DNA from 4 places in the Pseudomonas sp. AC169 genome. Region 3 is predicted to be linked to each of the others. Evidence: riboswitches for the same ligand, from Rfam matches in the RefSeq annotation. Region 3 holds a riboswitch; each other region holds the start of a gene.
What was found. A riboswitch is a leader RNA that binds a small molecule or an ion and turns the genes downstream of it on or off. The one in region 3 is predicted to bind cobalamin.
Positions count from the first base shown of each region.

Region 1 (7,866 bases), 940 kb from region 3:
CTGATCCCGGTGGTGAGTTTCTACCTGTTACGCGACTGGGATGTGATGATGGCCAAGATCCGCAGCCTGCTGCCGCGTGATCGGGAAGAGACCATCGTATCGCTGGCCGGTGAATGTCATGAGGTTCTGGGCGCGTTTGTTCGCGGTCAGTTGCTGGTGATGGTGGCGCTGGGGGTGATCTACGCAGCGGGTCTGATGATCGTGGGTCTGGAGCTGGGGCTGTTGATCGGTCTGATCGCGGGTCTGGCGGCGATCGTGCCGTACATGGGGTTCGTGATTGGTATTGGCGCGGCACTGATTGCCGGGTTGTTCCAGTTCGGTGGCGATCTGTACCCGATGGTCGGGATCGTCGCGGTTTTTATGGTCGGTCAGGCGCTGGAAGGCATGGTGCTGACGCCGTTGCTGGTGGGCGATCGCATCGGTCTGCATCCGGTGGCAGTGATTTTTGCGATTCTGGCGGGCGGCGAGCTGTTCGGCTTTACCGGTGTGCTGCTGGCATTGCCGGTCGCCGCGGTGATCATGGTGCTGGTGCGCCATGTCCACGATTTATACAAGGATTCTGATATCTATAGCGGTATGGACGAGCCGGAGTTGTAATGGGCAGGGCGGCCCGGCGAACAGCCGGGTTGGCCCGTGTCCTGCTGGCGCTGGCGCCAAAGAATCTGTCATGAAACCAGGGTGTTAACGCAAACCTTTGATTTTGCTTGGACTCTGTCGCATTGTGCGCTCAGCTTCACGGGTATAAACTTCGCAAACTTTACACAGAGGCCACTAACGGTTCCTTGAGAACTGTTCAGTCAGCATGAAACCGATTCAGCTGCCCCTAGGTGTGCGTCTGCGTGACGACGCCACCTTCATCAACTACTACCCAGGCGCCAATGCCGCTGCACTCGGCTATGTCGAGCGTCTATGCGAAGCCGACGCTGGCTGGACAGAAAGCCTGATCTATCTGTGGGGCAAGCACGGCGTAGGGCGTACGCATCTGTTGCAGGCAGCTTGCCTGCGCTTCGAGCAGATGGGCGAACCGGCGGTGTATCTGCCGTTGGCCGAGTTGATGGATCGCGGTGTCGAAATCCTCGACAACCTGGAGCAGTACGAACTGGTTTGCCTGGATGATTTGCAGGTGATTGCCGGCAAGGCTGACTGGGAAGAGGCGATGTTTCATCTGTTCAACCGTCTGCGTGACAGCGGTCGACGTCTGCTGATCGCCGCGTCAACCTCTCCGCGTGAACTGCCGGTCAAACTGGCTGACTTGAAATCGCGCCTGACCCTGGCGCTGATTTTCCAGATGCGCCCGCTCTCCGATGAAGACAAATTGCGTGCCTTGCAATTGCGCGCATCGCGGCGCGGTCTGCACCTGACCGATGAAGTCGGACATTTTATTTTGACTCGCGGCACCCGCAGTATGAGTGCGCTGTTTGACCTTCTCGAGCAGCTCGATCAGGCCTCGTTGCAGGCGCAACGCAAGCTGACCATTCCCTTCCTGAAAGAAACGCTGGGCTGGTAACGGCGCGGCTTTCAGCGTGTTTCGGCATATTTCGGGCGCCAAAAAATCCGCTTTCCTGCACGGTGTGCAGGCCGCGTATCGGTTCAAATGGGCTTAAGCGCTTAGATGTAAACGAGAAACCGAGAAGTCACAAAAAGATCGATTGAATTTGCAAATGAGGTTGATAGCGGGCATAGTCTCGGCTTCTTTACAACTATCAGCCACGGTCGTGCCCATGCTAAAGCGCTTCGCACCCCTCGTGCCTCTCGCACTCGTCACCCTGTTGTTCGGTTGCGCTGCTCATTCTCCAGTTCAAGAGCAGCCTCAACAGGTTAAAAATTCTGCCACGGCCCAGTCTTCCGTTATTTACCAGGAAGAGCTGGACACCGAAAAAGAACTCAATGAATTCAATGGCAAGAAGCCTTATCAGCTTCCTGTTCTGGCCGACAGCATCCTCGAACGCGGCATGTCCCTGATCGGTACCCGTTACCGTTTCGGCGGTACCTCTGAAGCCGGTTTCGATTGCAGCGGTTTCATCGGCTACCTGTTCCGCGAAGAAGCCGGCATGAACTTGCCACGCTCGACCCGCGAAATGATCAACGTCGATGCACCGCTGGTCTCGCGCAGCAACCTTGAGCCGGGCGATCTGCTGTTCTTCGCCACCAACGGTCGTCGCGGTCGTGTCAGTCATGCTGGGATCTACCTGGGTGACAACCAGTTCATCCACTCCAGCAGTCGTCGCAGCGGCGGTGTTCGCATCGACAGCCTGGGTGACAGCTACTGGAGCAAGACCTTCATCGAAGCCAAACGCGCTCTGGCCAACGCTCCGACTGTAGTCACCGCTCGCAAGTAATCCCGTTGTCGCTGCGTTCGCGGCGACAATCAGGCTCCCGGCAACGGAGTAGACTTAGACTTTACAAGGTGAAGTTAAAGTCTTACTTGAAGTTTGCCGCGTAGCCGCTAGAATCCTGAATCTATATTGATGGCAAACCGCCTGCGTGCTCCGCAGGCGGTTTTGTTTTCTGTCCATCGGCAGAAAAAGCCGCAGCCAGATCAGGATGTTCTGCTTATGACGATGTCGGCCCGCCTCACTTTGATCTTCTTCGCAGCGCTGCTCAGCGCTTGCGCCAGTCGCACGCCGCCACCTGCGCCGGTGGTTCGCGCCCCGGTCGTGTTCGGCCCCTCTCAGGCTTTTTCTCCGGCTGCTGAAGACGTGCTGTTTCGCGCACTTGGCCTGGTCGGCACACCTTATCGCTGGGGCGGCAACACGCCGGATTCGGGATTCGATTGCAGTGGGCTGATCGGTTTTGTCTACCGTGATGCGGCGGGGATTTCGCTGCCACGCTCCACGCGCGAGATGATCGTCATGCAGGCACCGAATGTCGGTAAGGAAGGCTTGCAGACCGGTGACCTGATCTTCTTCGCCACCAATGGCGGCTCGCAGGTCAGTCATGCGGGGATTTATGTTGGCGAAGGGCGCTTTGTACATGCGCCGGCCACGGGTGGTACGGTGAAGCTCGACAGCCTGTCGAAAGCGTATTGGCAGAAGGCGTATCTGAGTGCCAAGCGGGTGTTGCAGCCGGAGCATCTGGCGCATAACCCGTAGAAAAAATCGCAGCCATTCTAATGTGGGAGCGAGCCTGCTCGCGAAAGCGGTGTATCAGCCAATTCAATGGGGGCTGACACTCCGCATTCGCGAGCAGGCTCGCTCCCACAGTTGTTTCAGGTCACATTCAACATCACTTCGTGGCCGAGACCCGCCACACCTTGTTGCCAACATCATCCGCCACCAGCAAGCCACCTTGCTGATCGATCACCACGCCCACTGGCCGACCTAGCGCATTCTCATCCTTGTCGAGGAAACCGGTCAGCACATCCACCGGTGTGCCGCTCGGCTTGCCAGCGGTAAACGGCACGAAAATCACTTTATAGCCACTGTGCGGTTTGCGGTTCCATGAACCATGCTGGCCGATGAACGCGCCTTCCTTGAACTGCGCCGGCAGGGTGTTGCCCTCGGCGAAGCTCAGGCCCAATGACGCGGTGTGCGGCCCGACGGCGTAATCCGGAGCGATGGCTTTAGCCACCAGATCAGGATTTTGCGGGGAGACGCGGACATCGACATGCTGGCCGTAATAGCTGAACGGCCAGCCATAGAAACCACCGTCCTTCACGGAAGTGATGTAGTCCGGCACCAGATCACTGCCGATCTCGTCGCGCTCATTCACTGCCGTCCACAGCGCGCCGCTGGTGGGTTCCCAGGCCAGGCCATTGGGGTTGCGGATGCCCGAGGCGAAGATGCGGTGATTACCGGTCGCCCGATCGACTTCCCAGATCGCTGCGCGGCCTTCTTCTTTATCCAGACCATTTTCGCCAACGTTGCTGTTCGAGCCGACCGTCACGTACAGCTTGCTGCCGTCCTTGCTGGCGATGACGTTTTTGGTCCAGTGATGATTCAGCGTCCCACCGGGCAGATCGACAACCTTGATCGGCTGCGACTTGATCTCGGTCGCGCCGGGCTCGTAGTTGAAGCGCAGCAGTCGATCGGTATCGGCGACGTACAGGTCATTGCCGACCAGGGTCATGCCGAATGGCGAGTTGAGGTTCTGCAGAAACACCGTACGCGTCTCGGCCACGCCATCGTGATCGGCGTCACGCAGCAAAGTGATGCGATTCGGGCTCGGTACGCCAGCGCCAGCCTTGCCCATGACTTTCTTCATCACCCAGCCACGAATGCCGCTGCTGTCATCCGGCTTTGGCGGGGCATTGGTTTCCGCCACCAGTACGTCGCCGTTGGGCAGCACATAGAGCCAGCGCGGATGGTCGAGGCCTTCGGCGAATGCTGCGACTTGGGTGCCGGCGGCCGCTGTCGGTTTACTGCCCTCGGGCCAGCCGATCGCCGGGGCGATGTTCACTGTCGGGATCAGGGTCTTGTTCGGTTCGGGCAGTTTCGGTGACGGGCCGGTGCCGTCGGAGACTTGCAGGCTGGAGGTTTCACCGCAGGCGGCGAGTCCTCCGGCGAAGGCGATGACAAAAACGAGTTGGGGCTTGCGCATTGCTGATCTTCCCTATGAATGCATTCTTAATCATAGAGGAGGGCGCAAGCCCGATGGTTCAACCTCAGCCGCGGGCTTCCTTGAACAGCACGGCAATGCCTGGGTGATAGTTGCCGGCTTCGCTGCGCAATTTGCGGTAGGCGTAGGGGAAATACCAGGCGACGGCGCAGGTGTGTTCCTTCTGCAGGTCGTCGACCATGTCCTGCAGCTCTTCGGGGCTGGCGCTGTGCTGGGCTTTTTGCGGTGCGACGAACAGGCAGCCGAGCTTGAGATCGCTGGCATAGCTGATGCGCTTGGCGTCGCTGGTGATGTCGAGCAGGGCTTGGGTCAGATTTAGATTCGTGACTCGTGGCCAGCGTTGCGTGGCCTGAATAAAGGCGCGATCTTCGGCGCTGGCGAGAAACAGATCGGCGCGGGCATTGCGCTCGCCTTCTTCATTCTGTTTGCGCGTGGCAGTGTCGTTCAAAGTCACCAGCTCGGCCATCCAGGCCGCCGCCGAGAGCAATCCGAGATTGGCTTTCTCGTCATGCCAGTAAGGGGTATCGCTGTCGCCGCGCACGGCGTTGTAGCGGTCGATACAGTCAAACCAGCGTTCAAGCACCGGGCGCAGGAATTCCAGGCGCGGGTTGCTGATGATCATGCCTTGCATCGTCATCATCCTTTATTGTTGTGGTGGGCTTTTCGGGAAAAAGCATGGCTCTTTGATATCATTTGTATCAGTGTGGCACAAGATTGGCGCCGGATAATTGATCGACGGCAGTTATTCGCCCGCTGGCCGCCTCTTTAATTGACGCTCCACCCCCAACCCTCTAACCTTCGCGGCTTGTTTCAGGTGCTCTGTGACCGGTGTCGACAGAGTGAAACAGGGAAGCCGGTGAGGGTTGTCTTCAAGCGAAGAACCACCACGATCCCGGCGCTGCCCCCGCAACGGTAAATGAGTGAAAACTGCGCCTTGAGCCACTGCCTCGAAAGAAGCGGGAAGGCGCGCAGTCAGGCCAACGCCGCTCATGAGCCCGGAGACCGGCCTGATCCATCCAGCGGCATCACGGTGGGCGATGCCAGGCTTTTTGCCGTCTATTCTTGTGCCTGCCCGCCGTTATCCAGCCTCAACGGAGAGCTCCCCCATGACTGATTCCCCCGAGCGCGACGAACGCCATCTGGCGCGTATGCAGCGCAAAAAAGCCGTGATCGACGAACGCATCGCCAACTCGCCTGACGAGTGCGGCCTGGTGCTGGTGCTGACCGGCAACGGCAAAGGCAAAAGCAGCTCGGCGTTCGGCATGCTCGCCCGCGCCATGGGCCACGGCATGCAGTGCGGCGTGGTGCAGTTCATCAAGGGGCGTAACAGCACCGGCGAAGAATTGTTTTTCCGCCGCTTCCCCGAACAGGTTCGCTTCCATGTGATGGGCGAGGGCTTCACTTGGGAAACCCAGGATCGTAAGCGCGACATCGCCGCCGCCGAAGCCGCGTGGGCAGTCTCGCGGGAACTACTGCGCGACCCGTCGATCGGTCTGGTGGTGCTCGATGAACTGAACATCGCCCTTAAACACGGCTACCTCGATCTCGATCAGGTGCTCAGCGATCTGCAGGCGCGTCCGCCGATGCAGCACGTAATCGTCACCGGTCGCGCGGCCAAGCCGGAAATGATCGAGATGGGCGACACGGTCACCGAAATGGGCATGCTCAAACACGCCTTCCAGGCCGGCATCAAAGCGCAGAAAGGCGTCGAACTTTGAATCAACCACGTCACTGCCCGGCGGTACTCATCGCCGCGCCGGCCTCCGGTCAGGGCAAGACCACCGTCACCGCCGCACTGGCCCGTTTGCATCGCAATCAGGGGCGTAAAGTACGCGTGTTCAAATGCGGCCCGGACTTTCTCGATCCGATGATCCTCGAGCGCGCCAGCGGTGCACCGGTGTATCAACTGGACATGTGGATGGTCGGCGAGCAGGAAAGTCGTCGTCTGTTGTGGGAAGCCGCCGCCGAGGCGGATCTGATTCTGATCGAAGGCGTGATGGGCCTGTTTGACGGCACGCCGTCGAGCGCTGATCTGGCGCGGCATTTCGGTGTGCCAGTGCTCGGCGTGATTGATGGGACGGCCATGGCGCAGACCTTTGGTGCGTTGGCGCTGGGCTTGGCCAAATATCAGCCGGATCTGCCGTTTGCCGGCGTGCTGGCCAATCGTGTTGGCACCTTGCGCCATGCGCAGTTGCTCGAAGGCAGTCTCACTGAAGGTTTGCGTTGGTACGGCGCGTTGTCCCGCGAGACCGGTATTGAACTGCCGAGTCGCCATCTCGGTCTGGTCCAGGCCAGCGAATTGAATGATCTCGATGTGCGCCTCGACGCCGCTGCCGATGCCCTCGCCAGCAGTTGCGAGGTAGCGCTGCCACCGGCCGTGGAATTTGCCGCGCCTGACGTCATCGCTGTCGAGCCACTGCTGAAGAATGTGCGCATTGCCGTCGCCCGCGATGAAGCGTTTGCCTTCACCTATGGCGCGAGTCTCGATTTGTTGCGCGCGATGGGTGCCGAGTTGAGCTTCTTCTCGCCGATCCGCGACACGCAATTGCCTGAGGCGGACAGTCTGTATCTGCCCGGCGGGTATCCGGAATTGCATCACGTCGCGTTGTCGCAGAATACCGCGATGCTGGAGGCGATTCGTGCGCATCATGCTGCGGGCAAACCTCTGCTCGCTGAATGTGGCGGCATGTTGTATCTGCTCGATTCGTTGACTGATGTTGACGGCACTCGCGCTGAACTGGTCGGGCTGCTGAAGGGCGACGCGGTGATGCAGAAGCGTCTGGCAGCGCTGGCGTTGCAAGCCGTCGATCTGCCGGAAGGTGCGTTGCGCGGGCACACTTATCACCATTCGCTGACCACCACCGAACTGACGCCGATTGCACGTGGCTTGAGCCCGAATGGCGGGCGTGGTGCCGAGGCGGTTTATCGCGATGGGCGGATGACGGCTTCTTATGTGCACTTCTATTTTCCGTCGAATCCGACTGCGATTGCCGCATTGTTTGCGCCAGACCGTGAGGCCGGCTTCGCGAGCAAGCTCGCTCCCACAGGGGATCGCGTTTCTTGAGCAAGCACCCCGTCCAAGGTGGGAGCGAGCTTGCTCGCGAAGAGGCCATGACAGAAAACGCATTCTCTGAAACCGAGCGGGCGGCGGTCTACAAAGCCATCGCTGAACGCCGCGACATGCGCCACTTCATCGGCGGCAGCGTCGAACCGGAGCTGTTGCGCCGACTTTTGGAAGCCGCCCACCAAGCCCCAAGCGTTGGCCTGATGCAGCCCTGGCGTTTCATCCGCATCAGCGACCGAACTTTA
Region 1 is NZ_OZ409866.1:4,614,149-4,622,014, forward strand. Features, by position in the region: gene ACZZ0G_RS20720 (AI-2E family transporter) at 1-597, shown strand, start outside; gene hda (DnaA regulatory inactivator Hda) at 803-1,507, shown strand; gene ACZZ0G_RS20730 (C40 family peptidase) at 1,722-2,339, shown strand; gene ACZZ0G_RS20735 (C40 family peptidase) at 2,556-3,092, shown strand; gene ACZZ0G_RS20740 (PQQ-dependent sugar dehydrogenase) at 3,226-4,539, opposite strand; gene ACZZ0G_RS20745 (hypothetical protein) at 4,604-5,188, opposite strand; cobalamin riboswitch at 5,353-5,582, shown strand; gene cobO (cob(I)yrinic acid a,c-diamide adenosyltransferase) at 5,664-6,275, shown strand; gene ACZZ0G_RS20755 (cobyrinate a,c-diamide synthase) at 6,272-7,621, shown strand; gene bluB (5,6-dimethylbenzimidazole synthase) at 7,669-7,866, shown strand, end outside.
Region 1: another riboswitch for cobalamin. It lies ahead of cobO (cob(I)yrinic acid a,c-diamide adenosyltransferase); the one in region 3 lies ahead of ACZZ0G_RS24840 (CbtB domain-containing protein).

Region 2 (7,866 bases), 940 kb from region 3:
GCCGTGCACATACTGAAATAGGTCGGACTCATAGGCTTCTGCGAGCGCCTCCGAATTCTTTGCCGAACCAGGTTGGATTGATGTGGACGCGCTACAATTTATGAGCTGTGCAAGACGTCTTCTCGCAGCTATTGCGCCTTGGGCAGACGCAATGATCTGTTCCAACTGATTGATCTCCATTTCGAAGTTTCCTTGCATTTTATAGGGAACTAGCCATGTGTCTAAATGTGGCCGAGCTGTAAAACTGCCTAATTTAAGGCACTGTTTTCCGACGGACCTCGCATACTGATCTTTCATTTGGTTTGTACAAACCTTTGGTACTTCCATCGACCGAAGAACAGCGGACCGCATAACCAAGTTTCAAGACCTTATGAATCATTGTCTCTTCATCAACTTCCTCACCTGCCTCCAATGTATTTCCAGCAGTTCCCCCTTTTGATATGCGAAAAGCAACGACGCCGGTATCCCTACGCTTGATTTTCACCGGAAACAACTCAATGCCGTTGTTGAGAAGAAAACTGAAAGCGCGAGAGAAACGATCTTGATCCACTGACATAGACGAACTTCCTTAAAGACAGGTCAGGGAAACTGTAGTTGATCTGCGCTCTCTCGCAGAGTGCCTGAGCGTTGAGGCGTCCGATGATCGCCGAATATGGCGCATTCGCGCAAAGCGCTTCCTAAGGCTATGATCGCAACAATCCAGCCTCTCCCGAACCCAACCCATGACCACCCCGAAAACCCGCCCAACCGCCGCCCCGCTACTCAACCCCGGCGAATCCGTGGTCCTGTTCGACGGTGTCTGCAAACTCTGCAACGGCTGGGCACGTTTTCTCATCCGCCACGACCACCAACATCGCGTGCGCTTGGCCGCCGTGCAATCCCCCGAAGGACAGGCGCTTCTGGCATGGGCCGGCCTGCCCATCGATCAATTCGACACCATGGCCGTCATCCGCGACCAACACTACTGGGAACGTTCCGACGCTTTCTTCGAAGTTATCAGCCAATTACCCGCCCGCTGGCAGCCGTTGCGACTGCTGCGCATCTTCCCCCGAGTCCTGCGCGACTGGGCCTACGACCGTATCGCATTGAACCGCTATCGGCTGTTCGGCAAATACGACACCTGCCTGCTACCCACTCCAGATCACGAACAGCGATTCCTGAAAGCCACTGCAGCTACACCAGAAAGCTGAACAGCTGCACAGGTGTCATCTTCGTCACCATCATCAGCACGATGACAAACATCCCGGCGAAACCCATCACGCCCATCCAGAACCATTTCCGGTAAACCGCTTGATACTGCTCATCAAGCGCCGCGCCCACCTCGCTCGCACTCGCCGCCATCACGCACAGCCGCTTCTGCAGAATCAACACCGGCAACCACAGCGCGCCGACGCAGAAGAAGATGATCAACGAGGTCAGCACCCACTCCGTGCTCATGCTCAGCCCGGAAAGTCGCATCAACAGATACCCCGTGATGATCTGCACAAAGCCCGCCGGTGTGGTGATCCAAGTGTCGAAGCCCACGACCATGCGCGCGACGTGGGCAATCACTTGCGGGTTGCGCGTGCGGCTGGCGGCGATCAGGTAGAGGTAGGAGCCCATGCCGAAACCGAACAGGAAGATCGCGGCGATGATGTGCAAGTATTTCAGGCACAGGTAGAGCATGTCAGCGCTGCCCGTCCGAGAAGTTCACGGCCAGGCTCAGGTTGGCCGGGTCGTTGATCGCGGCCATGTATTCGGCGACGCTGATTTCGCCCACGCACGGTCGGGCGCCGGCGGATGGCACGTAGCCTGAGGCCATTTTCGTGGCCAGTGCCACGGCGGCGCAGCTGGGGATTTCCGGGCCTTTGTCGTTCAGGGCGGTGAGTTGCGCGGTCATCGACAGCGGTTTGCCGTCAACGCCCAGGCCTTGAACATCGATGTACATCGCACTTTTGCCATCGCCGAAACGCTCGAAACGCAGGCCGAGGCGATGCAGTCTTGCTGCCCACAGGGCATGGTCGCGCACCAGCCCGACCTTCAGCGCCTGAGCCAGCAGACCGTTGGCGATGCCGCCGAGTTTAAGCCCGGCGCCTGCCTTGAACTTCAGGGTCTGCGCGCCATAACGGCCGGCGAAAATATCCATGTCCGGCACATCGACATTGGCTAGCAGCCGCGTGCCCATCTGCGGCATTTTGCGCAAGGTCAGGTCCAGCCAGCCCGAGACTTCATGCACTTTGCCGTTCTTGAGTTGCTTGATCGGTTTGCCGGCGTAAGCGAGCACGCCCTCGATGGTCGACAGCCCGGGCATTTTTGCCGAGGAGGAAATGCCGTGTTCGATCGAGTCGATGCGGGAAAAGCGTTGGCGCTGCTCATCGATGATCGCCGATGACAGCGTCGGCACCGAGCTGCAACCACTGAGGATCGCCACGCCGGCCTGCTTCGCTCTCGCGTCGAGTACGTGGATACCGTTGACGAAGGTGCGGCAGTCAGCCAGATCACAATAGTTCACGCCGGCGGCGATGCAGCTTTCGGCGACCGCATAGGATTGCCCCTGAAACGGCCCGCCGGTATGCACGACCAATTGAATGTTCAACGCTCGCAACGCGTCTTTGAACTCGGCGCCCATGGCGTCGCCGCACCAGCCTTCGCAGACATTGCCCGATTGACCATTCAGTTCATCGACTTTGCGCTGCAATTTCTGCGGATCACGGCCGGAGAGTACCAGGCCGATCTCCGGCATCAACGCCAGGTGCCGACAGACGATACTGCCGAAATTTCCGTAACCACCGACCACCATCACCCTGAACGGCATGCAATTCTTCCCTAAGTCGTTCCATCACACAGGCGTGCAGGATATAGGGCCGAACGTCAGCAAGCCATTCAGATCAGTTGTTCGCCACCCATTTGCGGTACTGGCGCGTCCGCAAGGCATTGCCGATTTGCTGCATGATCAACGCGCGCAGCGGTGACACGCGCGGATCGGGCTTTCGCGCCTGACTGAGTTTGCGCAACTGGAACTTGACCACCGCCATGTTGGCCAGCGACACCATGGCCTTGTTCTTCCAGGTGATCGGTGGCAGCTCGGGGGCACTGTCCTTGCCCAGCAGCCAGTCACGCGGCAGGTTCGGATCGATGGCCAGCGCGGTGCCGATGCCGACCATGTCCATGCCACTGTTAACGACCATTTCAGCGATCGGCCGGCGGCGCACGCCACCGGTGACCATCACGGGCATCCGTGCGACTTTCTGAATGTCTTGGGCGAACTCGACGAAGTACGCCTCACGCCCCAGGGTGCGCCCGTCCCGCGCTTCGCCCTGCATCGCCGGGGCTTCGTAGCTGCCGCCGGACAATTCAACCAGATCCACCCCCAGATTGTTGAGCCATTCGACGACTTGTCGCGCGTCATCGGCGCTGAACCCACCGCGCTGAAAGTCGGCGGAATTGAGTTTCACCGCCACTGCAAACTGCGCAGAAACCAGCGCCCGTACAGCCTTGACGATGTCCAGCAACAGCCGCGCGCGGTTCTCCGGCGAGCCGCCCCACTGGTCCTTGCGCTGATTGGTCAGCGGCGACAGAAACTGACTCAACAGATAGCCATGGGCGGCGTGGATTTCCACGCCAGTGAACCCGGCCTGCTCGCCGAGTTGCGCGCTGCGGGCGAAACGCTGAACGACCTCTGCGATCACACTGGCGGTCATCGCGTGGGGCGTGGTGAAGTGTTTGGACAGGCTGCCCATGCTCAGCGGAACCGCCGACGGCGCCCAGGTTTTCTGCCCGAGATTGGCCTGCATTTGTCGACCGGGATGGTTGATCTGCAACCAGAACTGCGCACCACCGGACCGACCGACCTGCGCCCAACGCTTGAACTTGGCCAATTGCCGGTCATCCTGCAGCACCACGCCGCCCGGCCCGGTCATCGCACGGCCATCGACCATGACGTTGCCGGTGATCAGCAGACCGGCACCGCCGTCGGCCCAGGCTTGATACAGGCGCATCAGTTGTTCAGAGGGCGCCTGATCGGCGTCGGCCATGTTTTCTTCCATGGCGGCTTTGGCGATGCGGTTTTTGAGGGTTGAACCGTTGGGAAGCAACAGGCTGTCGAACACGTTCATGAGGAATCCTCGTTTGGGCGTGCAACAACCATAAGATTAAAGCCAACTTTAAGGTCAAGAGCTTTTTACGAGGCGGTTACTTGAGCTGCGCCGCCTTCTCCTCGCGCATCTGATTGATCAACAACTGCGCGTTGTCCGCACAGCCGACGTCCGCCGGTTTGCTCTCGATGCCATGGATGACGCGCAGCAGTTGCGCCTTGTTGTGCGCGAGGCGTTGCTGGAGCACTTCGATTTCCTCGACCTTGCGCTTGAGCCCGACCAGCATCCCTTCGTGCTGCCAGTCCTGCGCATTCACCGGCAGCAACTGGCGAATTTCCTCCAGGGAAAACCCCGCCGACTGTGCACCGGTGATGATCTGCAGAATCCACTCGGTTTCCGGGGCGTAATCGCGATAGCCGTTAGCCTTGCGCCCGACCGAGTTGATCAGGCCGCTCGCCTCATAGAAGCGGATGCGCGAAGCTGCCAGGCCGCTGATTTTTGCCAGTTCACCGATTTTCATGATTGACCTGAGCCGTAATTGAACTTGAAGTGAACTTTAAACCTTCACCTATCAAACGACCAAGTGCGACCTCGACCTGTTTTTAATGCAGAGCAGAGATCCTGTGGGAGCGAGCTTGCACGCGAAGAGGCCGGGTCAGTTACATCATTGTTGATTGACACTACGCCTTCGCGAGCAAGCTCGCTCCCACAGTGGTTAGAGGAGTACGCACGCATGCAAGTTGACGAACGGTCATCCGAATGTTCAGATGCCGCCCAGTTTCAGGTGTCCCATGCCGCCGTGCATGGGGTGAAACGGGAAACCGGTACGTTCTTTTCGAACAAGTCCGGTGCTGCCCCCGCAACGGTATGCGCGTGATGCTTTCGATACACCACTGTGGCCAGACGACCATGGGAAGGTGAAAGCCTCGATACGCGCGAGCCCGGAGACCGGCCTGAATTGCTGTTTGGCAAAATCCTGCGGTGGGCGGGCATGGGCCGGTATTGGCTGTGCGCGATGCCTTCTCCTGCATGCTCTTCTGCGAAGATCCTTTTCGAGAAGACAATGATTCGACCTTTCAACACTTCTGCTCCAACCCTTCTGTTCGGCTGCCTGTTCAGCCCGCTGCTGCTGGCCGATGACGCGCCACTGGAACTCAATCAACAAATCGTTTCTGCACCGTCGGTGGAGTCCACCACCGTCGCTGATATGGCGAAGTTCGGCAGCAAGGTCGAGATCGTTACCCGCGAGCAGATCGAGCGCGCCGGCCCCAGCGCCGATGTCAGCCGCGTCATGCAGATGTTCATTCCCGGTCTGTATGTAGCACCGAAAAACGGTCCCTTCGACTACGGCACTTATTCGCTGCTCGGTGGGCGCAACGACGATACGCTGATCCTGCTCGACGGCGTGCGCCTGAACAATCGTCTGTACGGCGGCCTCTATCTGGACACGCTGCCGGCCAACGCCATTGAACGCATCGAAGTGCTCAAGGGTGGCCAGAGTCTATTGTTCGGCACTCAGGCCGTTTCCGGCGTGATCAACATCGTCACCCGCAGCCCGCAGTCGCGCAAAGCCGCCGGCGAAGTGAATCTGGGCGTCGACAGCTTTGGCGGTACCACCGAGGATGCGCGGGTCGAGAATATCTTCACTAACGGGTTTGGCGACCTGGGTTTGCTGGCGTACGTCAGCCACAACGTCTCCGACGGCTATCAGCCGTATCGCAACCGCGACATGAAAAACGAGTCCGGGAAGAACCGTGCGTACGAAGTCACCACGTTCGGCGGAAAGGCGATCCAGTCCTTCGGCGACGATGCGCGGCTGGAACTGTTCTACCAATACGCCGACGCCAACCTCGATTTCGCCCGCCCGGTCGACAACCACAAAACCACCAACGATCGTGTACAGCAGATCGCCACGGCGACTTTCGAGCAGACCGTCAACGAGCGCCTGAGCTACTTCGTCAAAGGCCACATCAACGACTGGGACACGCGCTACACCCGCGTCAACAACGTCGAGGGCGGCGGCACCAAAGTCATCAACCACAATGATTACTGGGGTTTCACCGACTGGGGCGTGCAGGCCGAAGGCAAAGCCGAGTTGCCCGGCGGCCATATGCTGGTGTTCGGTACCGACAACCAATGGTTCAAGGGCCAGGACGATGTGCTGATCATCGACAACGACAAGGCCGAAGCCCACGCGTTCTACACGCAACTGCGCCCGCAGATCGACGCCCTGCCCGACTGGCACCCGAGTATCGGCTTGCGCCACGAGGCCATGAGCGGCGGTGACAGCGCCACGGTCGGCATGCTCACTTCGCTGTATGACCTCAACGATAACTGGTCGGTGCGCGGCCAATACGGCAGCGCCTACAAACTGCCGAACGCCGAGCAATTGTTCGTCAACGAACCGGGCGACGAGATCGGCAATCGCAACCTGAAGCCGGAAAAAAGCCGCAACGCGGAGCTGGGTGTCGACTACAAAGGCTTCCTGCTCGACCGCGAATTCAGCGCCAGCGTGACCCTGTTCAAACGCAAGATCGACGACCTGATCACCCTCGATGACATCCAGTGGGTCAACGGTGAAGGCCAGGTGCGTATGCGCGGTTTCGAGGCTGACGCCAAACTGGCGCTCAACGATCAATGGAGCCTGCAAGCGGACATGACCCGCAATCTCACCGAATCGCGCACGGGGGCGACCATCAACGACATCCCGAGCTTCTTCGCCCGTTCGCGGGTGGGCTATGAATCGGAAAACCGTCTGTGGGGCGCTGGCGCTGCGATCCGCTATATCCGCGATATCAAAAGCTCGAAGCAAGTCGAGTACGGCAATTATTCAGTGGTCGACGCCGATGCTTATCGCTATCTCGACAACGCCCACCAGCACCGCGTAAGTCTGCTGGTGGAAAACCTCTTCGACCGTGATTACGTCACCAGCCGCTCAAGCAACGTCGACAACCTCGGCCGGCCGTTCACCTCCGAAGTGCGCTACACGTACCGTTTCTGATGAGCGAAATCACAACCATCGACGGCGTCGACACGCACCCGGGCTGGTCGCACGTGCCCGAGCATGCGCGCCACGTGTTCCTCTGTACCGGCCCGCGCTGCACCCAGCGCGGCGCCTTGCAGTTATGGAAAACCCTGCGCCGGCATTTGCTCGAACACGATCGCATCGAGACGCCGGGTGGCGTCTTGCTGACTCGCACGCACTGCCAGTTTCCGTGCAATCTGGGGCCGGTTGTCACGGTGTATCCGGAGCGCTGCTGGTATGGCGTGCGCAGCAAGGAAGATGTGCAGCGATTGGTTGAAGGGCATCTGGTCGGCGGTGAAGTTGTTGCGGATCTGCTGATCAAGGCGCGGACATGAGATCGATCCTGGCAGCGCTTGGTGCCCTGCTCTGCTCACTGCCCGTACTCGCCGACAGTTATCGCAATTGCAGCGAACAATGGAACGCCGTGAAGCCTTCGCGCATCGTCGCTCTCAATCAGCATGCCGCCGATATCGTCCTGGCGCTGGGCGCGGGGCCTGCATTGGTCGGCGTGGCTTACCTGGATGACACCGCTGCCGGACAGCGACCATCCGAGTATTTCGGCGTGCCGGTGATCGCCCGGCAGTACCCGGCCAGTGAAGTGCTTTACGCACAGCAGCCGGATCTGGTGATCGGTGGTTTTGCCACGGCGTTCGGCGACGGTGTGACCTCGCGCTCGGGGCTGGCGCGCAATGGCGTGGGCTCGTATCTACTGGAATCGGCCTGCAACGGGCACTCGCTGGATTACTTCGCGCATGTGCGCAATGACTT
Region 2 is NZ_OZ409866.1:6,493,911-6,501,776, forward strand. Features, by position in the region: gene ACZZ0G_RS28900 (hypothetical protein) at 1-180, opposite strand, end outside; gene ACZZ0G_RS28905 (hypothetical protein) at 254-556, opposite strand; gene ACZZ0G_RS28910 (thiol-disulfide oxidoreductase DCC family protein) at 723-1,190, shown strand; gene ACZZ0G_RS28915 (DUF2269 family protein) at 1,174-1,665, opposite strand; gene ACZZ0G_RS28920 (saccharopine dehydrogenase family protein) at 1,667-2,794, opposite strand; gene ACZZ0G_RS28925 (NADH:flavin oxidoreductase/NADH oxidase family protein) at 2,868-4,094, opposite strand; gene ACZZ0G_RS28930 (MerR family transcriptional regulator) at 4,171-4,593, opposite strand; cobalamin riboswitch at 4,839-5,044, shown strand; gene ACZZ0G_RS28935 (TonB-dependent receptor plug domain-containing protein) at 5,137-7,074, shown strand; gene ACZZ0G_RS28940 ((2Fe-2S) ferredoxin domain-containing protein) at 7,074-7,433, shown strand; gene ACZZ0G_RS28945 (ABC transporter substrate-binding protein) at 7,430-7,866, shown strand, end outside.
Region 2: another riboswitch for cobalamin. It lies ahead of ACZZ0G_RS28935 (TonB-dependent receptor plug domain-containing protein); the one in region 3 lies ahead of ACZZ0G_RS24840 (CbtB domain-containing protein).

Region 3 (7,866 bases):
TTCAGCGAAGCGTTTCTCGATGACGCCGTTGTTGACTACGCCACCGACCGCATGGGCGGCCAGCTGACCATCAAGGCGCCAAACGCCAAAGTACCGATGGTCAACGCCGACAGCCCGGTCAACGAGCGCATCAACTACTACCTGCAAACCGAAATCAACCCGGGGCTGGCCAGCCACGGCGGTCAGGTCAGCCTGATCGATGTGGTTGAAGACGGCATCGCTGTGCTGCAGTTCGGTGGCGGTTGCCAGGGCTGCGGCCAGGCGGACGTGACCCTGAAGGAAGGCATCGAGCGTACCTTGCTCGAGCGCATCCCGGAGCTGAAGGGCGTTCGCGACGTGACCGATCACACGCAGAAAGAAAACGCCTACTACTAAGGTGTTCGCTGCGAACATGAAAAACGGCGCCCCGTGAGCGCCGTTTTTTTATGCCTGAAATTCAAGAAAGCCTTCGCGAGCAGGCTCGCTCCCACATTTGATCGCATTCCCAATGTTGGAGCGAGCCTGCTCGCGAAAGGGCCTTTATGGGCGATAAAGATGCGCATGCCCGGCGCGATACAACGATGACTCGCTAAACACCTCACTGCCCAAAACCCGCCCAACCAGTATCAGCGCCGTGCGCCGAAACCCTTTGGCCTCAACCTTTTCGGCAATATCCGCCAGTGTCCCCACCACCCAGTCCTGATCCGGCCACGTCGCCCGGTGAATCACCGCAATCGGGCAATCGGCGCCGTAATGCGGCAGCAATTCCGCCAGAATCTTGTCCAGATGATTGACCCCCAGATGAATCGCCATGGTCGCGCCATGCTGTGCCAGACTGCCAAGCTCTTCGCCTGCCGGCATCGCGGTCTTGTCGGCGTAGCGGGTCAGAATCACGCTTTGTGACACGTCCGGCAGGGTCAGTTCCGCACCCAGCAACGCCGCACACGCTGCGGTGGCCGTCACGCCGGGAATGATCTCGAACGGAATATTCAGCTCGCGCAGATAACGGATCTGCTCACCGATCGCGCCATACAGACCGGGATCGCCGGAGTGTACCCGCGCCACGTCCTGGCCCTTGGCATGCGCGGTTTTGATCAGTTCGATGATCTGTTCCAGATGCAATTCGGCGCTGTTCACCACCGTTTCGGCTTGGTGGCCGTCGAGCACCGCCGCCGGCACCAGCGAACCGGCGTAGATAATCACCGGGCAGCTACGGATCAGCCGCTGGCCTTTGACGGTGATCAATTCCGGGTCGCCGGGGCCGGCGCCGATGAAGTAGACGGTCATCGTTGAATCCTGAGTAAAAGAGGGCATTACCGCGTTGCAGATGAGCAACGCTCATGATCAATAGCGGGGATTATCGGGACTTTACGCGGCGCCGGCCAATGCCAACGTGGCCTGAGCGTATTTTTGCCGGGAAATCAGCAATTTTGCCGGGGCCTGAATCAGCTGTTCGGCGAGGGCCAGAGCGGCACTTTCGGCGACGCCGTAGCAACCGGTGCGTTCGTAGGCGATCTGCGAATGGTGACTGAGCCGTTGCTGGTAACTGGCCAATTCTTCACTGCTGAAGTACAGCAAGGGCAAGGCCAGTTGTGCAGCAAGTTCCTGCAGGCCCGGCTCGTCGCGCTTCAAGTCGATACTGGCCAAGGCCTTGACCGCTTCAAGGTCGATGCGATGTGCCTGTAGCGCCTGATCGAGTAGCGCACGCAACGTGGTGGCCGGGCAACCGCGCTGGCAGCCCAGGCCGACCACGAAGGTCGGCGCTGCGCGGTCATTGGTCATGCGTGGTATTGACCATCGCTTTTGCGGCGGAACAACCAGGCGCTGATCAGGCCCAAGGCCAGCCAGAACGCTACGTTGGTTAACTGCGAAGCAATTTTGAACTGAGCTTCCAATGCCTCGGGGGCGAGCATCGAATGCACTTCCGGCTGCGGTGCGCCGATCACGTGGGGCACAGCGAGGATGGCCACACCGAGGATCTTCATCAACCAGTGACGGCTGAACGCGATCAGCGACAGACCGACAGCGGTCGACGCGGCAGTGCCAATCCACCAGATTTGTCGTGAGGCCAGATCAGCGGCGGCAGTGCCCGGCAATTCAGGTGGCAGGCCCATCGTCGGTGCCAGTACGAATGTCGCATAACCGGCCAGACCCCAGAGCAGACCTTGCGAGGTTTTGGTCGGCGCACGCAGGGTGTAGAGGCCTGCGAGCATCAGGGCGAAACCGACGGCTACGACCAGATTGCCGCCCGTGGTCGAGACGACACGCTGCCAGCCGTCTTCCGGTTCCCAGGCTTCGGCATCGTGGGTGTGTGCAGCGGCGCCGGCGGCGTGTTCGTGAACCGCCACCGGCTCGGACTTCTCAAAGGTTTCCGCTTGCAGAATCAGCGGCGAAACCCAGAAGCTTTGCAGCAGGGTGAGGAGCAGGGCGGCCAGCAGGCCGGTGAAACCTGCGGTTTGCGCAATACGCTTGATCATGTCGGCAGGTCTCAGTGGCACGGGAACGCGGCGCTGTGGCGGGTATCGTGGGCGGCGTTGTGTACCGCTTCGATGTGCGAGAAACCGGCGAAGTAGACCAGGCTGGCGCCGAGAATCGACGCGAAGATCGCGGCGCTCAGGCGTTGGCTCAGGGTGGTGGTGCTGGAAATTTTGTCCGTGTTGCTGCCGGTGCTGCTGATGATCGACATGGCGCTTCCCTCTGGAGTGTCAGCGGGTGATATAGAGCGCATGAAAACCCCTGCGGGTCGGGCTCGCAGAGGTTCGAACAGCGCCCGCCCACCGCGGGTTTGTTATGTTCAGCACCGCACAAATGCGGGCTGTGTGTTGCGGGCCGGTCTCCGGGCTCACGAGGGGTTGGCGTCAGGCCGACCTGCAAGCGTCACCTTCCCATGCCGCACGGGCACAGTGGTTTTGACGCTTCGCTCGCTTACCGTTGCGGGGGCAGCACCGGACTGACATGGGCTTGAGTAAAGCACATGATTCACCGGTTTCCCGTTTCACCCTGTGAAGGGCACCCGTAACAAGGTGTGTAGGAGAGCATGGGTTGGGGATTTTAGTCAATTTTGTGGGTGGATCCGTTGCTGCGGGTGTTGCTGGTTACGGTCCGCCCTTGCGGCGGGTCACTTTTGGCAAACGCCCCCAAAAAAAGTAACCCAAAGGTCTTCGCCCTGACGTTCGGCCCGATCGCTGGGGCTCGGGGTTCCTTCGCTGCGGGATCGATCCCTCCACTCAGCCTTCCGATGTCGCCTGTGGATCAAGATCAAGAGCAGGCGAGCTGACACTCGGCCTATTGAGTGGTGAAGAGCGCGGGTGTTCGGCTTTTGATTTGCGTTGTTGCAGCCCCTCACCCCAGCCCTCTCCCGAGGGAGAGGGAGCCGATGGTGGGCCTTTCAGAATCTGAGTTCGACTCGGTATCCCAATTCGGCGTATCTCTTCCATTCCACGCGGTCAGTCCCCTCTCCCTCCGGGAGAGGGCTAGGATGAGGGGCTTTTGATCTGGCCTTTGATCTTGCTTTGGCTTTTGATTTTTTGCCCCTTCGGATGGACACCGTAGCGAGGGAACACTGAGCCTCAGCGAAGTGCCGTACGCCGGGGCAAAGCCTTTTGGTTCCTTTTTGGCGTTTGAAAAAGGGACTCGCTGTAAGAGCGAAACCGCCAGCGGCAGCACCCGCAGCAACGGATATGCCCCCAAAACCAAAGCTCAACGCCCATTGACCCACCCTTAGACGATGCGTAGCCTTGCGCTTTCGAGGTTCTTCGGCCGTTGCCGAAGCTAAGAAGGGAACGCGGTCAATGCCGCGGCTGCCCCCGCAACTGTGAACGGTGATGTTCGCTGCCACGCCACTGCCAGCTCAAACGATGAGCCAGCGGGAAGGCGCAGCAAACGCCAGGCCCACGCCTGAACACCGTCAGCCAGGAGACCTGCCTCGTCACAGATTCTCACTACAACCGGGCGGGGTGATCCGGTGGCGAACGCTTCCGGCGCGCACGCGCGATGCCGGTTCTCGTCCCGTATGCCCGCCGCTTGCCAAAGGGCATACCGATGAAAACACTGGCCAAACTTCCCGTCACCATCGTCACCGGCTTCCTCGGCTCGGGCAAGACCACGCTGCTGCGACACATGCTCGACAACGCTCAGGGCCGCCGCATTGCGGTGATCGTCAACGAGTTTGGCGAGTTGGGCATCGACGGTGAAATCCTCAAACAATGCACCATCGGTTGTACCGAAGAAGAAGCCACCGGCCGCGTTTACGAACTGGCCAACGGCTGCCTGTGCTGCACCGTTCAGGAAGAGTTCTTCCCGGTGATGCGCGAACTGGTTGCCCGTCGCGGCGACCTCGACCACATCCTCATCGAAACCTCGGGTCTGGCCCTGCCAAAACCACTGGTGCAAGCCTTCCAGTGGCCGGAAATCCGCAGCGCCTGCACCGTTGACGCGGTGATCACCGTGGTCGACAGCCCGGCCGTGGCCGCCGGCACCTTCGCCGCATCCCCGGATCAAGTCGACGCGCAGCGCAAACTCGACCCGAACCTCGACCACGAATCGCCGCTGCACGAATTGTTTGCCGACCAACTGGCCAGCGCCGACCTCGTCATCCTCAACAAGGCCGACCAGACCAGCCCGGAAGACCTCGCTCGCGTTCGCGCAGAAGTCGCCGAAGAGCTGCCGCCCGCCGTCAAAATCATCGAAGCCAGCAACGGTCGTCTTCCGCTGGACGTGTTGATCGGCCTCGGCGTCGGTTCCGAAGAACACATCGACAGCCGTCACAGCCATCATGATCACCACCATGGTGAAGGCGATGACGATCACGATGACCACGATCACGACGCTTTCGATTCGATCTCCATCGAACTGCCGCAAGCTGACGAAAGCTTGCTGCTCGACGCGCTGACGCAACTGGTGGTTCAGCACGGCATCCTCCGTGTCAAAGGTTTCGCTGCCATCCCGAACAAGCCGATGCGCCTGTTGATCCAAGGCGTCGGCACGCGTTTCGACAAGCATTTCGACCGTCAGTGGGGCGCCGATGAGGCGCGCGTGACGCGTCTGGTGTTGATCGGTCAGGAACTCGACGCGGCGCAACTCGAAGCGCAACTGCGCGCCGCGCTCAGCGTTTAAACCATGCACCTGCTCAGGACTCAGCCCGGCGGATTCGTCTCGGATGACAACATTGCCGACCTTGGCCAAACCCCTGCCGAGCTGGTGATCCTGTGCAGCGGCGACTCTAGCCTGGCGCTGCTCGCTGAAGCCGCGCAGCAGTTGCCCGAGGATTATCCGAGCCTACGCCTGGCCAATCCGATGCAAGTGCAGAATCACGCCTCGGTCGATCTGTACGTCGATGAAGTGCTGCGTCATGCCAAGGTGATCCTGATTTCGCTGCATGGCGGCATTGCCTACTGGCGCTATGGCGTCGAGCGGCTGGTCGAGCTGTCCGAGCGCGGTGTGCAGGTGATTCTGGTACCGGGCGATGACCGGCCGGATCCGGAGCTCAGCGACTTGAGCACCGTCAACGCCGAAGATCGCGACCGCCTCTGGCAGTTCTTGCGGCAGGGCGGCCTGGGTAATGCGCTGGATTTTTTCCGCTGCCTGGCTGATCGTTGGCTCGCCCGCGATTACGCCTGGGAAGAACCGCAAACCCTGCCGCGCACGGCGATTTACCATCCGAACAAAACCACTGCGGCACTGAGTGACTGGCAAGCCGAATGGCTGCCGGAAAACCCGGTTGCGGCGGTGCTGTTTTACCGCTCGCATCTGCAGGCGGCTAACACTGCTTTTATCGATGTTTTCTGCCAGCGCTTGCAGGCGGCGGGGCTTAATCCGTTGCCGATCGCGGTGGCCAGTTTGAAAGAGCCCGGCTGCCTGACGGTGGTCGAGGATTGGCTGGATGAAGTCGAGGCGGGGGTGATTCTCAACACCACCGGATTCGCTCAGTCCAGCCCCGAAGCGCCGCATCTGCGGCCGTTTCGCCGCAATATTCCGGTGATTCAGGCGATCTGCGCGCAGGACAACGAACCCGGCTGGCGCGACAGCGAGCAGGGCCTTGGCCCGCGCGATCTGGCGATGCACATTGCTTTGCCGGAACTCGACGGGCGCATCATCAGTCGGCCGATCAGTTTCAAGGATCTGGCCTGGCGCAGTGAGCGCAGTCAGTCCGATGTGGTCTGCTACCGCGCGCAACCCGAGCGCATGGATTTTGTCGCTGAACTGGCGCGGCGCTGGATCGATCTGGCGCGAGTACCGAATGGCGAAAAACGCATTGCGCTGATCCTCGCCAACTACCCGACCCGCGACGGACGCATCGGCAACGGTGTCGGCCTCGACACGCCAGCGGCGGCGCTGAATATTCTTCGCGCGTTGCAGGCTGAGGGCTATCCGCTCACCGCTGAACTGCCAAATAGTGGCACCGAGCTGATCCAGCAGTTGCTCGGTGGCGTCAGCAACGATCTCGACACGATTGATCTGCGTCCGTGCCAGCAAAGCCTGGCGATGGACGCTTACCTGACGATGTTCAACGCGCTGCCCGAAGCTAATCGCAGCGCTGTGGTTGAACGCTGGGGCGCGCCGCAAAACGATCCAATGTGCCGCGACGGGCGCATGATGATCGCCGGCATTCGCTTCGGCCTGACCTTTGTCGGCATTCAACCGGCGCGTGGTTATCAGGTAGACCCGAGTGCGGTCTATCACGACCCGGATCTGGTGCCGCCGCACGGCTGTCTGGCGTTCTATTTCTGGTTGCGCAACACCTACGGCGCCCACGGCGTGATTCACGTTGGCAAACACGGCAACCTTGAATGGCTGCCGGGCAAAGGTGTGGGCCTTTCGGAAAACTGCTGGCCGGATGTGCTGCTAGGGCCGCTGCCGAACATCTATCCGTTCATCGTCAACGACCCGGGTGAGGGCGCCCAGGCCAAACGACGCACGCAAGCGGTGATCATCGATCACCTGATGCCGCCGCTGACCCGCGCCGAAACCTACGGGCCGTTGCGCAATCTGGAATTGCTGGCTGACGAGTATTACGAAGCGCAGTTGCTCGATCCGCGCCGTGCCCGCGAGTTGCAGCGCGACATTCTGCAATTGGTCCGCGAGACGCAGATCGACCGTGAACTGCAACTCGATGCCGGGATGGACAGCGACGCTGATGCGGCGATCTGGCTGCCGCGTCTCGATACCTATTTGTGTGATCTGAAGGAATCGCAGATTCGCGATGGCTTGCATATTTTCGGCGAGTCACCGACCGGACGTTTGCGCATTGATACGTTGCTGGCGCTACTGCGCATTCCACGCGGAGACGGGAAGGGCGCGCAATCGAGCCTGCTGCGCGCGCTGGCCAAAGGGTTCGAGCTGGGGTTCGATCCACTCGATTGCGCGTTGGCCGAGCCATGGACAGGCCCGTGCCCGGCAGAGCTGCAATCGCAAAGCGAGGAAAGCTGGCGCACCGCTGGCGACACCCGCGAACGCCTCGAACTGTTTGCCACTGAACTGATCTGCGCATCCCTACAAATTCCCTATGGGAGCGAGCCTGCTCGCGAAAGCGTCGTGTCAGTCGCTAAAGATTTACCTGACCCACCGCTTTCGCGAGCAGGCTCGCTCCCACAGGGGCCGGCGTGGGCTGAAGTCAGTGCAATCATTGACCACCTGCGCGAAGTCGTCGCCCCACGCCTCGATGCTTGCGGCCCTGCCGAAATGCGCGGCCTGCTCGACGCCCTCAGCGGCCGTTTCGTCCCCGCCGGCCCGAGCGGCGCGCCCAGCCGTGGTCGCCTCGACGTGTTACCGACCGGCCGCAATTTCTATTCCGTGGACGTGCGCAACCTGCCGACCACCACCGCGTGGCGCATCGGTTTCCAGTCAGCAGCGTTGATTCTCGAACGCCATCTCCAGGACCACGGCGAT
Region 3 is NZ_OZ409866.1:5,556,303-5,564,168, forward strand. Features, by position in the region: gene nfuA (Fe-S biogenesis protein NfuA) at 1-375, shown strand, start outside; gene cobM (precorrin-4 C(11)-methyltransferase) at 520-1,266, opposite strand; gene ACZZ0G_RS24830 (cobalamin biosynthesis protein) at 1,348-1,761, opposite strand; gene ACZZ0G_RS24835 (CbtA family protein) at 1,758-2,456, opposite strand; gene ACZZ0G_RS24840 (CbtB domain-containing protein) at 2,468-2,665, opposite strand; cobalamin riboswitch at 2,790-3,011, opposite strand; cobalamin riboswitch at 3,711-3,921, shown strand; gene cobW (cobalamin biosynthesis protein CobW) at 4,021-5,094, shown strand; gene cobN (cobaltochelatase subunit CobN) at 5,098-7,866, shown strand, end outside.

Region 4 (7,866 bases), 190 kb from region 3:
GTGCGAAGAAGTCGCGGTTCTGGCGCAAGCGGTCAACGCACCGGAAGCGCCGAAAGTGCTGCGTGCACTGACTGAGAGCCGTTCGGTGCAGGCGGCCCGCGCTGCGTCGCCGCGTATTCACAAACCGGCCGTTCAGGCTCGTGTCGCCGCGATTACAGCCAAGGACAGTCAGCGTCAATCGCTGTTCGCCCAGCGTATTGCCAAGCAGCGCGCCGGTCTCGATCTACCGCTGTTCCCGACCACAACCATCGGTTCGTTCCCGCAAACCGCGTCGATCCGCCTCGCTCGCCAGTCGTTCAAACAGGGCAAGCTGACCGAAGCCGAATACACCGAAGCCATGCACAGCGAAATTCGCCACGCGGTGGAAATCCAGGAGCGTTTGGGCCTTGATGTGCTGGTACACGGTGAGGCCGAGCGCAACGACATGGTCGAGTATTTTGCCGAGCAACTCGACGGCTATGTGTTCACCCGTTTCGGCTGGGTGCAGAGCTACGGTTCGCGTTGCGTGAAACCGGCGGTGATCTTCGGCGACCTCAGCCGCCCGAAAGCCATGACCGTCGAGTGGATCCGCTACGCGCAAGGCCTGACCGACAAGGTCATGAAAGGCATGCTGACCGGGCCGGTGACCATGCTGATGTGGTCGTTCCCCCGTGAAGACGTCAGCCGTGAAGTGCAGGCGCGGCAACTGGCGCTGGCGATCCGCGATGAAGTGGTGGATCTGGAAGCTGCCGGCATCAGGATCGTGCAGATCGACGAAGCGGCGTTCCGTGAAGGTCTGCCGTTGCGTCAGGCGCAGTGGCAACATTATCTGGATTGGGCGACCGAGGTGTTCCGCCTGTGTGCCTCCGGTGTGCGAGACGAAACGCAGATTCACACGCACATGTGCTACAGCGAATTCAACGATGTGATCGAGTCGATTGCGGCGATGGATGCCGACGTGATCACCATCGAGACTTCGCGTTCGGACATGGAATTGCTGGAGGCCTTCGAAGCCTTCGCTTACCCGAACGACATCGGCCCGGGTGTCTACGACATTCACTCACCGCGCATTCCGGATGCTTCGGAAATGGCTGATCTGCTGCGCAAGGCGGCCAAGCGGATTCCGGCTGAGCGGCTGTGGGTCAACCCGGATTGCGGTTTGAAAACCCGTGGCTGGCCGGAGACGGAAGCGGCGCTGGTGCACATGGTTACCGCTGCCCGCCAGCTGCGCAAAGAATTGGCGTAACGCTCAAACGGTATGACACCCGATCCTGTGGGAGCGAGCTTGCTCGCGAAAGCATCCTGTCAGTCAACATCATTGTTGGATGCGCGAGCAGGCTCGCTCCCACAGGGTTTTGTGCAAGTCATAAGATTCTGGATGGCTTCGCGGGACCTGTTGTTGCTACTGTGCCCAGCCGCAGTTCAGGTGTTTGCCGCTACATGAGTGATCAACCCGTTATCCAGGCCGTGTCCGACGCAGATATTCCTGAAGTTCTGAATTTTGTTCTTAAGGCCCGTGCCGAGCTTTTCCCCAAGCTCAGCGCGACCGGCATGCCCGACGATCTGGCGCGTTTTGCCGAGGTGTATCTGCGTGGGGCAGGGCGCTTTCTGATCGCTCGCCACGAAGGGCAAATCGTCGCGTCCATCGGCTATCTCCCTTACGACCGGCGCTTCCCGCACTTGCCCTATCCGGACCTTGAAGTGGTGGAAATCGTCCGTCTGTTTGTCCTGCCATCGCAGCGCCGCTCCGGCCTGGCCGGCGCACTGTATCGATCACTCAAAGATCTGGCGCTCGCCAATGAAGTAGAACTGATCTACCTGCACACCCATCCGTTTTTACCGGGCGCCATCGCGTTCTGGCAGCGGCAGGGTTTCGAGATTATTGACGTCGACGCTGACCCGATATGGCAGACCACTCACATGCACAGCGTCATGAGTGGAATCGAAGAATCTGCGCCCCATCGAACGGGTCCGTCAGATAGTGCGCCCTGACCCCGAACGTCTCCTGTAACCGCTGCGGTGTCAGCACCTCCAGCGGCTTGCCCAACGCCACCAGCCGCCCGTGCTCCAGCACCGCCAGACGATCGCATTTCAACGCCTGATTAAGATCATGCAGCGCGATCAGCGTGGTTACCGGCAGCGCCTGCACCACATTGAGAATGGTCAGTTGATGCTGAATATCGAGGTGGTTGGCCGGCTCGTCCAGCAACAGAATCTGCGGTCGCTGCGCCAAGGCGCGAGCGATATGAACCCGCTGTCGTTCGCCACCGGACAGACTGCGCCAGAGTCGGGTGCGCAGGTGCATCGCGTCAACGTCGGTCAGCGCCTGCTGAACAATCGCGTCGTCCGCCGCCGACCACGGCTGCAGCGCCGACAGCCAGGGCGTGCGCCCCAACGCAACGGCGTCGAACACGCGAATGCCGTCGTCGGTGTCGGCCTGTTGTTCGACCACCGCAAGCTTTTGCGCAATGCTGCGCCGGGCCATTTTGCCCAAGCGCTGGCCTTCGAGCAGGACCTCGCCAGCGCTCGGTTCGCGCAACCCGGCCAGCAGTTTGAGCAGCGTGGATTTCCCCGAGCCATTCGGCCCGACGATCCCCAGCGTTTCGCCGCGCTGCACCTCAAGGCTGACACCGTTAAGCAACTCGGCGCCGCGCACCTTGAACGTCAGGCCAGAACAACTCAACACACTGTTCATCGTGCGGACCTGCGGCCAACCAGAATCAAGGCAAATACCGGCGCGCCAACCAGCGCGGTAATCACCCCGACCGGAATCACCTGACCCTTGATCAAGGTTCGCGACAACACATCAGCGGCAATCAAAAACACCGCACCGCCCAAGGCACTGGCCGGCAGCAACCGCGCGTGACCGGTGCCAAGCAACAGCCGCGCGGCGTGGGGGATCACCAGACCGACAAAACCGATCGAGCCGACAATCGACACCATTACTGCCGTCACCAGCGCCGCGCAGCCAATCAGCAGAATCTGTACGCGTCGCACCGGAATACCGAGGGATGCCGCCGAATCCGCGCCAAAGGTAAACGCATCCAGCGCCCGCCGATGCCACAAGCACACGACCAACCCCAACAACGCCACCGGCACCGCGAGCCACACCGATGGCCAGCGCACGCCACCGAGATTGCCCAGCAGCCAGAACATGATCCCGCGTGCCTGCTCGGAGCTGGCCGAGCGGGTGATCAGAAACGCCGTCAGCGCGTTGAACAACTGCGAGCCGGCGATCCCCGCGAGAATGATTTGCCCGGTGCCGCTCGCCGAGCCGCTGACCCGCGCCAACAGAATCACCAGCACAAATGCGGTCACTGCCCCGGCAAAGGCTCCGACTGATAACGAGATCATTCCGGCGCCAACCCCGAGCAGCGCCACCATCACCGCTCCGGTCGAGGCGCCGGCAGAAATCCCCAGCAGATACGGATCGGCCAACGGATTTCGCAGCAGCGACTGCAAGATCACCCCGCACGTCGCCAGACCGGCGCCGCATGCGGCCGCGACCAGTGCGCGGGTCAAGCGGTAGTTCCAGACGATGCCTTCGTCGATCGGGTCGAGCGCGTACCCGGCGCCCCACAATTTGTTCGCCAGCACTTGCACGACCACGCCCGGCTCAATCGAGGTTTCGCCGATGGCCACGCCAGCGACCACTGCAATCAACAGCATCGCCAAGGCCAGCAACGTACGGAGCAGGCTGGCACTCATTGCGACAGGTCATAGCCGTTGATGGCCGTGGCCAATTGCTCGATACCCTCGAACATGCGCAGGCTGGCCTGCATGGCCATGGCGTCGAGAATGATGATGCGGTTATGTTTCACCGCGTCCATGTTGCGCGTTACCGGATCGCTGCGCAGGAAGGCGAGTTTCTTTTCATAGTCGTCAGCAGGGAAGCGGCGACGATCCATGCGCGCGATGACGAGAAAGGTTGGATTGGCCTTGGCGATGGTTTCCCAGCCGACCGTTGGCCACTCCTCATCGGATTCCACCACGTTGCGCACGCCGAGGGTGCTGAGCATGAAATCGGGAATGCCTTTGTGCCCGGCCACGAACGGCTCGATGTCCATTTGTGCGCTGGAGAACCAGACCAGCGCGCTGGCGTCCTTGAGTTGTTTGCCGTGGGCGGTGGCAATCGATTTGGCGAGGCTGGCCTTGAGCTCGTCATTGAGCTGCTGGCCACGCTCCTGCACATCAAAGATCTGCGCCAGTTGGCTCACGCTTTTGTAAATCGTCTCGATGCGAAACGGCGCCAGTCGCGTGCCATCGGCGCCGACAAGGTTGTCCTTGGCTTCGCAATCGGAGGGCAGCAGGTACGTCGGAATCTTCAGTTCATGAAACTGCTCGCGGGTGCCCACCGCACCTTGTGGGCCGACCATCCATTCCAGCTCCACGGCGACCAGTTCCGGACGCTTGCCGATCACCGATTCAAAGCTCGGTTCGTTATCGGCCAGACGCTCGATCTGGTCGTTCTGCGCCTTGTATTTGGCCAGCACGTTGTTGAACCACAGTGAGGTGCCGACGACTTTGTCGCTCAGACCCATGGCGTAGAGCATTTCCGTGCCGGCCTGGCCGATGGTCACGGTGCGCGCAGGCGCGTGCTGAAAGGTCAGGTGGCTGCCACAGTTTTCGATGGTCAGCGGGTATTGAGTGGGTGCCGCATGGGCCAGCGTGCAAAGACTCAGACCGGTGATGAGGGTGGCAACGCGAGGCAGCAGCATGGGGCAGTCTCCAATGGATCCGTACGGGGAGCGGGGAGGGTACGGATTGGAAACACACCGTCGAACGCGATCATGGAAACCTGCGCAAGGCCGGCATTTAATCAAAAGACGCGCGGCACGATGTCCTTCCCGGACACCCCGCCGGTTAGTCAGTCACTGTGCCGGCAGGTCTCCTGACTGATGCGTCATCGCCTGGCTCCGGCCTTCCCGGGAGTCATCCCAGTGGCAGTCGTGGAGCAGGCTCGGCACCTACAGTTGCGGGGGCAGTTCCGATTGATGCTGTGCAAGCATTTCGGATTCCCTATTAATCCCGTGTGGAAACCGGCGGCGGCATGGTAGTCGATCGCGCCGCTGAAGGGGAGACGAATCTGTCGTGGCGAGGATTAGTGTTGGCTCATCAAACTGTGCAACACGCCTAAACGCAGGCCTGGTTCCGACGGCAGCATTTGCGCAATGCCGAACACTTTGAATGCCGCGAGCATCAACACCAGACCGCCGGGCAGAATGCTCTGGCGGTGTGGTTGCAGGCCGGCCAGTTTCAGTTGCTGGACGTTGTTCACCTTCAGCAGAAGCAACGACAGGCGTAGTAGCCCGCCGTAGGTGATGCCGTCCTGATCGTAGTCGTTGAGGCGATTGGCCTTGAGCACTTTGGCCAGCATGCGCGCAGTGCCGGAAGAACCGATGGTTTGCTGCCAGCCCTGAGCACGGTAGCGTCGGGCAACCTTTTCAAACTGCAGTATGGCAAAGCGCTCGGCTTCCTGCAGCGCGCCGGCGGACACATCGCCGCCGCGAAAGAAGCGCGTGCTCAAGGTGCCGCTGCCGATGGCGATACTCTCGGTCAGCAACGGTTGTGAACCCTGGCCGAGAATCAGCTCAGTGGAACCGCCACCGATGTCGACCACCAGGCGCAGGTCTGCGGCGCTCGGCAAGGCGTGGGTCACGCCGGCGTAGACCAGTCGCGCCTCTTCATGGCCGCAAATCACGTCGATGGGAAAGCCCAGATGCCGTTCGGCACTGGCCAGAAACAGCTGCGCGTTATCAGCCTCGCGCACTGCGCTGGTTGCCACCGCGCGCACCCGACCCGCCTCGAAACCGCGCAGTTTTTTGCCGAACCGCGCCAATGCCTGCCAACCGCGATCCAGTGCCAACGCATCCAGCGCACCACCGTCAAAGCCTTCGGCAAGCCGCACCGGCTCACGCAGGGTTTTCACCTCCTGAATCTGCAAGCCCTTTCGACTGCGCACCGACTGGCCGATCATCAGCCGGAAGGCATTCGAACCCAGGTCGATGGCGGCAAACAGCGAGGCGTCTTGTTTCATGGGAATCCTTGCACAGCATCCGCCCGAAGGCTCAAGACGGTTTGCGAGGATTCTGCCGTGATCTTGATGACATCCTGATGACGGGGCAGGGGCGGTTCAATGAATGTGAGGCTGTCATGACACTGTCATTATTCGGCGCCTATGCTGAGGCCAATACATCGCGTGTTCTTAAAGTTTTTGCTGCCATTTTTGGCAGCTTTTTTTTGCCTGCGATTTAGTAGCTGATCGTTCCCACGCTCCGCGTGGTAATGCCTCTAGGGACGCTCCGCGTCCAGCGACGCGGAGCGTCACGGGCTGCATTTCCACGCGGAGCGTGGGAACGATCAGCGTGTGTGTTTGCAATTTTGGTGGAGTCTTGGCTAATATACGATCCATATACACATCGTATCGGATTCATATATGGGCATCGTAAAGATTTCAGAGGACATGCACGAGAACCTGCGTATCTCCAGCAACGCCCTCAGCCGCTCGATCAACGCGCAGGCCGAGCACTGGATGCGCATCGGCATGCTCGCCGAACTGCACCCCAACCTCGACCACAGCGCCATTTGCCGCTTGCTGATCCGCGCCGAACAGAACGGCGGGCTGGATCTGCAACAACTGACTCAGGAAGCCGTCAGCGCATGAGAAACCAGATCAAGATCAACACCCCGGCCGAGATCGCCCAATCGCGCGCTGCCGGCAAACTCGCCGCTGAAGTGCTGGCGATGCTGGTGCCGCACGTCAAGGCTGGCGTCACTACGGATCAGCTCGATCAACTGTGTAATGACTACATCGTCAACGTGCAGAAAGCCGTGCCGGCCAACGTCGGCTATCACGGTTTTCCGAAAACCGTCTGCGCGTCCGTCAACGACGTGGTCTGCCACGGGATTCCCTCAGGCACGCCGTTGAAGGATGGCGACATCGTCAACCTCGACATCGCGGTGATCAAGGATGGCTGGTTCGGTGATACCAGCCGCATGTACGTGGTCGGTGAGGCGACGCCTGAGGCGCAGCACCTGATCAAGACCACCTATGACGCCATGTGCGCGGGTATTCGTGTGGTGAAACCGGGCGCGACGTTGGGCGACATCGGCCACGCGATCCAGACGCTGGCGGAGAAAGAAGGTTTCAGCGTAGTGCGCGAGTACTGCGGGCACGGGATCGGCAAGGTCTATCACGATGAGCCGCAGATTCTGCATTACGGCTTCCCGAATCAGGGCATGAAGCTCAAGGCCGGGATGATTTTTACCGTGGAGCCGATGCTTAATGCCGGTAAGCGTCATGTGAAGAACATGCCGGATGGCTGGACGGTGCTGACCAAAGATGGCTCGTTGTCGGCGCAATGGGAGCATATGGTGGCGGTGACGGAGACCGGGTTTGAAATCCTTACGGCGTGGCCGGACGAAATCGATGGCTACCGGCCGATTACTTGATACCGCGTCGTCTGTTTCCCTCACCCTAGCCCTCTCCCAGAGGGAGAGGGGACTGACCGTGGTGTTCTTTTGAGGTACGCCGACTTCGGATACCGAGTCGAACTCAAGTTTTGAACGGCACGGAGATTGGCTCCCTCACCCTAGCCCTCTCCCGGAGGGAGAGGGGACTGACCGAGTTGTCCTGACGAGTTACGCCGACTTGGGATACCGAGTCGAACTGGGGTTTTGAACAGCATGAAGATCGGCTCCCTTTCCCCCTCGCCCCCACTGGGGGAGAGGGCTGGGGTGAGGGGGTAAATCTCACAGACAAAACCCTATCAGTGAGAACCAGCAGCCTTGTTCAGATCGCTTTCAGTCCATTCGGTATACACGCAAGCATCAGCCGTAGCCCAGCGCACCTGCACCGGATCCCCGGCCTTGAGCGGCATGCCGGCG
Region 4 is NZ_OZ409866.1:5,368,124-5,375,989, forward strand. Features, by position in the region: gene metE (5-methyltetrahydropteroyltriglutamate--homocysteine S-methyltransferase) at 1-1,225, shown strand, start outside; gene ACZZ0G_RS24065 (GNAT family N-acetyltransferase) at 1,420-1,971, shown strand; gene ACZZ0G_RS24070 (ABC transporter ATP-binding protein) at 1,910-2,674, opposite strand; gene ACZZ0G_RS24075 (FecCD family ABC transporter permease) at 2,671-3,675, opposite strand; gene ACZZ0G_RS24080 (ABC transporter substrate-binding protein) at 3,684-4,697, opposite strand; cobalamin riboswitch at 4,844-5,038, opposite strand; gene ACZZ0G_RS24085 (Ppx/GppA phosphatase family protein) at 5,081-6,016, opposite strand; gene ACZZ0G_RS24090 (ParD-like family protein) at 6,416-6,643, shown strand; gene map (type I methionyl aminopeptidase) at 6,640-7,431, shown strand; gene ACZZ0G_RS24100 (ABC transporter ATP-binding protein) at 7,749-7,866, opposite strand, start outside.
Region 4: another riboswitch for cobalamin. It lies ahead of ACZZ0G_RS24080 (ABC transporter substrate-binding protein); the one in region 3 lies ahead of ACZZ0G_RS24840 (CbtB domain-containing protein).